DNA from 2 places in the Exiguobacterium sp. s39 genome. Region 2 is predicted to be linked to the other one. Evidence: predicted binding sites of a transcription regulator. Region 2 holds the regulator's gene; the other holds the start of a gene.
What was found. The regulator Rex, encoded in region 2, represses fermentation and respiration genes when NADH is low (regulators of the CRP and FNR family bind a similar motif). The targets are predictions, from matches to a motif close to TTGTGAAATATTTCACAA.

Region 1: KNQ11_RS07635 (cytochrome ubiquinol oxidase subunit I) is a predicted target of Rex. The motif match lies at 2,740-2,757, and genes of this name have one in related genera.

Annotation. Positions count from the first base shown of each region.
Region 1 covers NZ_JACSNA010000001.1:1,433,804-1,438,607, forward strand. The annotation lists gene KNQ11_RS07625 (potassium channel family protein) at 1-84, opposite strand, end outside; gene KNQ11_RS07630 (cytochrome d ubiquinol oxidase subunit II) at 189-1,211, opposite strand; gene KNQ11_RS07635 (cytochrome ubiquinol oxidase subunit I) at 1,224-2,621, opposite strand; gene KNQ11_RS07640 (N-acetyldiaminopimelate deacetylase) at 2,856-3,968, opposite strand; gene KNQ11_RS07645 (transcriptional regulator CcpC) at 3,952-4,804, opposite strand, start outside.
Region 2 covers NZ_JACSNA010000001.1:2,204,914-2,209,717, forward strand. The annotation lists gene KNQ11_RS11385 (S8 family serine peptidase) at 1-1,321, opposite strand, end outside; tRNA gene KNQ11_RS11390 (tRNA-Ala) at 1,546-1,621, opposite strand; gene tatC (twin-arginine translocase subunit TatC) at 1,726-2,505, opposite strand; gene KNQ11_RS11400 (twin-arginine translocase TatA/TatE family subunit) at 2,513-2,710, opposite strand; gene KNQ11_RS11405 (redox-sensing transcriptional repressor Rex) at 2,710-3,369, opposite strand; gene KNQ11_RS11410 (ATP-binding cassette domain-containing protein) at 3,537-4,804, shown strand, end outside.

The sequences.
Region 1 (4,804 bases), 770 kb from region 2:
GACATCGTAGCCATTTTTCGATAATTCACGGACAATCGAGCCACCAAAGCGCCCTAGTCCAATTACTGCAAACTCTCCATTCATTTTCACAACTCTCCTTCACAATCGCTCTTCCTTAGTAGTGTACCCGATTCAATTTAAAAATACTATAAACGCCCCTGCGATTCGCAGAGGCGTTTATTCATCCATTATTTTGAGGATTTCCCACGTACATAATCGTTATCGAACAAGAAGAGTCGTAAAATCAAGTACAACGCCGGAATCAAGAGTAAGAGTCCGAAGATGAAGACAACGACGAGTGCGGAAGCCATTGTTTCGTTAACGACCGCTTTGTTGATATCGATATATGGATACAAGATGTATGGTAGGTGCGTATAACCGTAACCAAACCATGCCACTCCATACTGTAGCATGACCGCGACGAAGGCAATTCCGTAATTCTTCTTCATGTAGACGAGTGTCACCGCAACGAGGAAGAAGATGAAACTAGCAGCGAACCACCACCAGTTCCCGTTTAAGATGTTCTCATAGTGCCATGCCGCTTGATTTTTCAATCCAAAGAAGACGAGTGCACAGACAAGAATCGTCGGACCACTCCAGAAGAGTGCCCATTTACGAATTAGCGGAGTAGCCCCTTCATCCTTCGCTTTATCTGCGTAGAACAAGAGGAACATCGCACTGATATAGAGGACGGATACGATAGCGAGTGCTACGACCGACCAAGAGTAAAAGTTCGTAAATAATTTTGTTCCTAAAAACTCGACTGTTTCATTCGTTTTACGAATGAAACCACCTTGACTGATCGTCAATGTCGTTGACATCGCCGCCGGAATCAATAGACCAGTTGCTCCATATAAGAACGTATAGAACATGCTGTCATTTGATCCATAATTGGCGAATGCATAGAAACTACCACGAATCGCAATCAATACGAGAACGATCGAGGCTGGCACGAGTAGTGCCGTACCGAAATAGTAAGCGGTATCCGGGAAGAACCCGACTAATCCGACGAAGAAGAATACGAAGAAGACATTCGTTACCTCCCACACTGGTGAGAGATAACGAAGAATCAATCGATTCGTTAAATGATCCCGCTTCGTATATTTTGAATAAAAGGCGTAAAATCCAGCACCGAAGTCAATTGAGGCAACGATGAGATATCCGTACAGGAAAGTCCAAAGGACCGTAATTCCTAGTGTTTGAACGTCCAAATCGTTCCCTCCTTACTTATTATCATCCACGAACATAGCTTCCCCACGCGCGTGGTGGTTTTCAGCAAGTTCTTGAAGTTCTTTTCCAACCGGGTTTTTCTTGAACATCCGTAATAATACGACTGTACAAATCGTACCGAGCATCAAGTACAAGGCACTGAATAGAATCAACATCGGACCGACGGCAGTTGATGTCGTCGCCGCATCTGCTGTCCGCATGATGCCGTAAAGTGTCCAAGGTTGGCGACCAATTTCAGCATACATCCAACCTGCTTCAATGGAAATCATCGCCAGAGGTCCACCGATGAAGACACCTCTTAAAATCCATTTGTTATAAGGATTTAATTTTTTCAAACGGAATGCCAAGATGAACAAGGCAGAGATGGCAGCCAAATACATACCAATCGAAACCATGATATCGAAGAAATAGTGAACGATCAGCGGTGCTTGATCTTCTTTTGCGAACTCATTTAGACCAATGACTTCTGTATCTGGAGCTCCACCCGCAAGGATCGAGAGTGCATATGGGATTTTGACGGCTCCCTTGATTTCATAACTGCCGTCTTCTTGCTGATCAAGTATCCCACCAAAGATCAATTCTGCTTCACTTGTCGTTTCAAAATGCCATTCAGCAGCCGCGAGTTTCTCTGGCTGATATTTCGCCAAGTATTTCCCTGAGAAGTCCCCGACAAGTGCAGTCGAGAAGGCAAAAATCAATCCAGCCATAACCGTTAAGCGAAGTGCTTTTTTGTGATACGCTGTTTCCGCTGCTGAGAGTGTTTTTTTGCGGAGTAAGTGGAACGCCGCGATTGCCGCCAAGATGAAGGCGACTGTCAAATAAGCCGATACGATGACGTGTGTTGCTTTTGTAGGTGTTGCTGTATTGAACATTGCTTTTAATGGTTCAATTTGCGTTAGCGTTCCGTTGACGATCTTAAATCCTTCTGGTGAGTTCATGAAGGAGTTGACCGTCGTAATGAAGAATGCTGATGCTGTCGCACCGATGACGACTGGAATCCCGATCAACCAGTGTAACCATGGGTTTTTGAATCGATCCCATGTATACAGGTAAATACCGAGGAAAATCGCTTCAAAGAAGAATGCGAATGTTTCCATGAACAGTGGTAATGCGATCGTTTGACCAGCCACTTGCATGAGTGACGGCCAAAGTAGTGATAATTGCAATCCGATGGCCGTCCCTGTCACGACACCGACTGCGACGGTAACGACGTATCCACGCGTCCACCGTCTTGCTAATAAAATATAATCCGGATCTTTGCGTTTCAGACCGATGAATTCAGCTGCGAGTACCATGAGTGGTACCCCGACGCCAATTGTCGCGAATATAATATGAAACGCTAATGTGAGCCCTGTCAACAATCGACTGAGCAATACGGGATCATTGAACATGTATATAGCCCCCTCTTCCTAAAACATACTTCTCTATATGGTCTATAACCGTATCATAGAGAACATAACCCTTTATGTCTGTTTATAATGTTTGATGTAACAAATTGTTCACATGTGCACGTGATTTTTTTCACAAAATGTTCGAAAACTCCTATTCTTACATATATAAAAAGCTTTCCCATTCTTGATTTCGAAAGGGAAAGCTTAATGTCCTTCATTATTTCATAAAACTTTTTAAACATATTCTCGGAAATAATGATCGAGTAAATCAATCACAAATGGAATCGCGGATTCATCCGGATTCAAGGTTGGTTGATGAAGTCCAGATGTCGGATTGTCGACTCCAAGCCAAAACATCATCCCTGGAATTTCCTTCAACATGAATCCGAAGTCTTCTCCTGTCATTGCTGCATCACATTCAATGTAGTTCGCATTCATCTTGACGAATGATGAAAATTTATCAACGATGTGTCGGTCATTGACGACCTCGTAATAACGATTTCCGAATTGCAGATCAATCTTGACGCCAAAGGAAGCTTCGATTCCTCGAATGATGTCACGAACGCGTCGTTCCAGTTTTTCCATGTCTTCCCCATTGAGCGCGCGCATCGTACCGTCAAGAACTGCTCTACCGGCGATGACGTTTTCCCGAATCCCGGCATCGACCTTTCCGATCGTGATGACGCTACAGTTCATCGGATTGATGGATCGGCTGACGATTGTTTGCAATTGCATGATTAAGGCTGCTTGCGCGACGACCGTATCAATCGTCAAATGAGGAAAGGCCGCGTGACCACTTTGACCATAGATCGTGATATGGACTTCTCGAGCACTCGCGAACAAGACGCCGGGACGGCTTGCAATCGTACCGACTGGATACTCCGGTGCGACGTGAAGACCATACATCTCACTTGGACGATATTTTTCAAACAACGGACTTTTGATCATCGGTTCTGCCCCGCCCGGACCTTCTTCCGCTGGTTGGAATAAAAAGACGACATCATCCATGACCGGCAATTCAATGATTCGTTTCATCAATCCCAACGCAATCGACGTGTGCATATCGTGACCACAGGCATGCATGAAGCCTGGATGTTCCGAGCAAAACGGAAGACCTGTCGCTTCTTCAATCGGTAACCCATCAATATCTGCACGGTACCCAATTGTCCGATTTCCAGTCAATCCTTTCACTCGAACGAAAACTCCCGTTTCAAACGTGTCATACGTGACACGATCTGGTGGATAGGCACGAATTTGTTCCAATATAAAAGCTTGCGTCTTAAACTCCTTGAACCCTGGTTCTGGTATTTTATGAAGCGCGCGCCGCATTTCAATGGCGTATTCCATCTGACTGACTTCCTCCTTCTTCTTTTACGATATCCCAAAATGCTTGAACTTGTTTTAGTTCAAGCATCGATTCCGTAGACAAAATCCATGTATCTCGCTTTAATATTTTTCCAGACGATGTTTTTAACGGAAGCTGCATGACTTCATTTGATTGCTGAATCGTCGACTCGGGTAAAATCGCAAATCCAATTCCATGTAGAGCCATCTGCTTACATGTCTCGATTTGATCGACGACCAGCGTCCGAGATGGTGGACTTGCGAACCGATCTTGCCACCATTCTAAAATTTCCTGATAGTACGTTGAGTCACTCTTGAACTGGATGAATGGTCGATCCGTCACGCGTAACTGTTCGATTGACGTCAACTCACTATCGACTAAATAGAGCGGATCCGAGAAAAGACGTTCTTTAACACCTTTCCAGTCCGGGTTTCCACGAATGATCCCGATATGAAAATGTTCCTCTAACATATGACGCATCATCTCACTGGACCATCCCGTGACAAGCTGAACACGGACATGCGGATAACGCTCAACGAATCGTTTTAAGACACGCGGGAGCCAATATTGCCCCATGATGGAAGCGACGGCAATCCGAAGCGTTCCATAAACGGCACCCTCTTCTGCCGTCAATTCACTTTTTAACTCAAGTTCCTTCCGATTCATCTCTTTTGCGAGACCGATTACTTTTTCTCCTTGTGGTGTGATGCTTAACCCACGCGATGAACGAATGAATAATTTTGTTCCCCAGCGTCTTTCAATCGCAACGAGACGTTGACTAAGCGCAGGTTGCGAGACGAATAATCGTTCAGCAGCGCGCCTCATATTCAATTCTTCC
Region 2 (4,804 bases):
CATAGACGACATCCTTCTTCTCTTTATCGAAGACAGCAATCGGATTCGGTGAATCTTGTTTTTGGTATGCCAAATAACCAGCATCCTGACCGTCAATCGTCAGCGCCATGCCTTCGAGTGTCAATTTCGTATTTTCGAGTGATGCGACTTGGAGTGCTTGGCTCGTTAAACCTGGGGCACCGACGACACCGATATCCGGGTTCGCTGTGTACGGGTTACCTGCACCATGACCTGCGAATGCCGAGTTACCAGCAGAAATCGCACACAAGATACCGTTGTTCATCGCGTTGACGATTGCGCGTTGTTCTGGATCATCTGCATTGACGAACGATGCCGTCGATCCGAGACTCATGTTGATGACATCGGCTCCGAGTGCAATCGCATCATCGATCGCTTTAATGTAGATATCGCTGAATGTCGATGGCATTCCTGGATCGTTTCCGAAGACTTTCATCGCGAGGAGTTGTGTTTCCGGAGCGACCCCTTTGATGCCGCCGTTTGCTTCATCGCCGTTTGCTCCGACCGTACCCGCGACGTGCATCCCGTGCATCGATGCGCCCGCACCTAAATCACGGATTTCGCTATCGTGATCGGCATAGTTATAGCCGTACGGTACTTTTTCCGTGAAGTATTTTCCTTTTAAACCTTTTGTTTCTTTCGCACTATCGACTTTCGAAGAAGTCAAATCGATCTTCGTCTCAGGGCTCAAGACCATGTCCTTATGCGATGGATCGATTCCCGTATCGATGACGGCAACGATTGTTCCTTCCCCTTTAAAACCATAGTCCTGCCATGTTTCCTTCGCATTGACCATGTCCTTGCTGTACAGCATGTCTGGCTTTGCACCTTTAGCAACTTCCGGACGCGCGTATTCATGGGCGATATGTACGCTCTTGACTCCGTTGAGTTTTTTAATGTCTTCGATATCGCCGAACTTAACTTCACCACTGAATCCGTTGATGACGGTCGTGAAGCTCTCCTTATATGTAACGGGAATTGATTTTTTAGCGATGGCTGACTTGACCGATTTTTGGACGCTGACGAGGCGATCTTTGATCGACTCTTTTTCGGCATTGCTCAATGTGCTATACCGCTTGTTTTGAGCCTGGGCGATTTGAATCGCCGGCTTCTCTTCCATCTCGATGACGACACGGACTTTATCCGATTGTTTGTAGTTCTTCTCTTGCCCCGATTTCTTCAGCGAGAGCGCTTGCGGTTTTTGACCCGTTGCTTTGTCTTGCGACGACAGTGCACCTTGCGCACTGACTAGATTGGAAGACGTCATTAAGACGGCTGCCATAAGTGCAATCTTCTTCTTCATGCGTTCGTTTTCCCCTTTTCTGTAAAACCATAGTAGTACTACTGATAAAACAGTTAAACGAAAATTCTGTATATTTAGTTTAATGAATTTAATGGAAATAAACAATTTATATTTGTCTATTTTTTTAATTTATTTGTTTTACATGACATTTTATATTTGTAAGGAATTTAACTGGGAGTAAAATAAAAACTCCTCGACGCTTCGAGGAGTTAGATATTTGGTATTGGTGGAGACTATCGGGATCGAACCGACGACCTTTTGGCTGCCAGCCAAACGCTCTCCCAGCTGAGCTAAGCCCCCATGAATTATCTTTAGTATACGCATCACTAACTGCTTTATCAATATAAAAAGAACGCTTTCATAAAAAAGAATCCCTTCCAAAATCGTCGGAAGGAATTCACGATTCATTTATTCAATTCACGCATCAAGTCCGCCTGTCGTTCAAGCTCTGCCTGTTGCTCGAGGATCAAGACCTTTTTGTACGTCCGCGCAGAAATCAAGATGCTGATCTCATAGAGAACGAACAATGGCACCGAGATCATCAAGTGTGACGTCACATCCGGCGGTGCGATCAATGCCGCAACGACGAACAGCACAAAGTACGCATATTTCCGATTCTTTCGCATGAAATATGGCGTCACGAGACCAAGACGCGTCAGGAACATCGTCACGACCGGCAATTGGAACAGAAGACCGAACGGCATCGTCAATCGGATTAAGAAACTGAAGTAGTTCTCGACTCCAATGACTTGTTCGATTCCGAGCTCTTTCCCGAGATCTGTTGAGACTTCAAGCAAGAAGGGAAGCAACCAGAAATACGAGAAGGCTACGCCAGCCAAAAATAGAAAGAAGATGACCGGAATATACGTCAATGTCGCTTTTTGCTCCTTGTCATAAAGTCCTGGTCGGACGAATGCCCAGAGTTGATACATCCAGAACGGTGACGCTAAAATCAGCGCAATGATGAACGCAAGATTCAAATACAACATTAAAGGATCGGCGACGTTGAAGGCATTCAAACCGATGCCGAGCTCTTTTAAGTCCGCTTGCAAGAAGCGAACGAGCGGTCGGACGAGCGGAAATGCGACAGCGAACAGGACGACGACGATGATAAGCGACCAGACGATCCGCTTGCGCAGTTCGTCAAGGTGCGACGTCATGCTTTGCTCTTGATCAACCGTCATGATTCAATCACTTCTCTTTCGGTTCGTCCTTTTTATCGTCGTCCATGATGCCGTTCGTGGCATTCTTGAACTCTTTCAATGTCTGACCCGCAGCGCGTCCGAATTCTGGTAACTTCTTCGGTCCGAAGATGATCAACGCGACGACCGCGATTAATCCGATGCTCGCTGGTCCGATACCTAGTGTGAGCGGGATAAGGTTTTCCATTATGATTTCACTCCTTCAGCTGATTGCGAATAATGCTTCATGAAATAAACTAACGACTGCAACTCGATCGATAAATCGATGTGATGGACCCGGACGCTCGCTGGCACGTTCAACCGCGCTGGCGTAAAGTTCAGGATGCCTGTCACACCATACTCGACTAACTCATCCGCTACTGACTGTGCGAACTGCGATGGAACCGTCAAGATGGCAACATCGACCTGATTCGCTTCGATTTGTTCTTTCATGTCCGAAACATGATAGATTGGAACGTCATGCGTCGTTGTTCCGACCTTCTCTTCGTCCGCATCAAACGCAACGACTATCCGAGTACTATTATTCTTTAAAAAGTTATAATTTGCAAACGCTGTTCCGAGATGACCGACCCCGATTAAGGCAACATTCGTCACCTCATCTTGATTCAAGGTTTTGCGGAAAAACGTTAAGAGATGTTGAACGTTATACCCATACCCCTTCTTCCCTAATGCCCCAAAGTAGGAAAAATCGCGACGAATCGTTGCTGAATCAACCTTCACCGCCTCGCTTAACTCAGCAGAAGAGACGCGGAGCTTGCCTGAATTGTATAAACTTTGGATGAAGCGATAATATAGCGGCAACCGTTTTGCTGTCGCTTGTGGAATTTTTGTGTCTGGTCCATTCATCCTGCAGTTCCCCCTTCGGCCACATCCATCGTGGCACCCAAATCTTTGCAAAAAGCTTTCTACTCTCCTTGATTGTAAACCACTTCACATAGAGTCACAAATAATATATTCCGCAGGACCTTGCGCTTTTGTTCGTGATAGACTAAAGGGTGGAAGGATGGATGGAAATGATACTCTTACAAGTCAATCAACTCTCGAAATCATTCGGCGTCGAGCCGATTTTAGAAAATATCAAACTGGAAGTACAAGAGCGAGATCGGATTGCGCTCGTCGGACGAAACGGTGCCGGTAAATCGACCTTGCTCAAAATCATCGCTGGTGAACTCAGTCATGACTCGGGCGACATCATGAAAGGCAAGGATGTCAAAATCGGTTATCTCGCGCAAGACAGTGGTCTCGAATCGAATGAGACGATCTGGAACGAGATGCTGACCGTCTTCGAACATCTCCAGGAACAAGAACGAACACTGCGCCGGATGGAAATCGAAATGGGCATGGAGCATATCTTGAACGACCCGGTCGCTTACGATCGTCTCTTGAAGACGTACGATCAAGCGCAACACGACTTCTCAGAAGCCGGTGGTTATCAGTTCGAAGCGAATATCCGCTCCGTTTTGCACGGCATGCGCTTTTATCCGGATGATTACTCGCGCCGGATTCAGACATTATCTGGTGGTCAACGGACACGGCTTGCCTTAGCAAAGATGCTCCTGCAAGCACCAGAGCTCCTCATTCTCGATGAGCCGACCAACCACCTCGATATCGATACGCTTGCTTGGCTTGAAAGCTACCTCGGTGGTTATCGTGGTGCCGTCCTGATCGTCTCGCACGACCGGTACTTCCTCGACCAAGTCGTCAATGTCGTCTACGAACTGTCGCGCAATGTCTGTCGTAAGTTCACGGGGAACTATACGAAGTACTTGGAGCAAAAAGCGGCCTTATACGATCAGGAAATGAAGCAGTTTGAACAGCAGCAAGAAGAGATCGCGAAGATGCAGGACTTCATTCAACGGAACATCGCCCGGGCGACGACGACAAAACGTGCCCAAAGTGTCCGGAAGCGGCTCGAGAAGGTCGACCGGCTCGACCGACCAGATGGGGATGAGCGTAGCACGGTCCTGTCCTTCCCGATTGAAAAACAGAGCGGGAACGACGTTCTTCAAGTCAATCAACTGGCGATCGGTTACGAAGAAGCTGTCTCAAAAGACATCACGTTCCGCTTGCAACGCGGTGAATCGCTGGCACTCGTCGGACCGAATGGAATCGGAAAGTCGACGCTCCTGAAAGTCCTCGTCGGCCGCTTACGCCCCCTCTTCGGTGATTTCCGTTTCGGAACCGGCGTCTCGATCGGATATTACGATCAAGAGCAGGCGGAACTCAATGATCGGAACCGTGTCATCGATGAGATTTGGAACGAATGGCCACTGATGCGTGA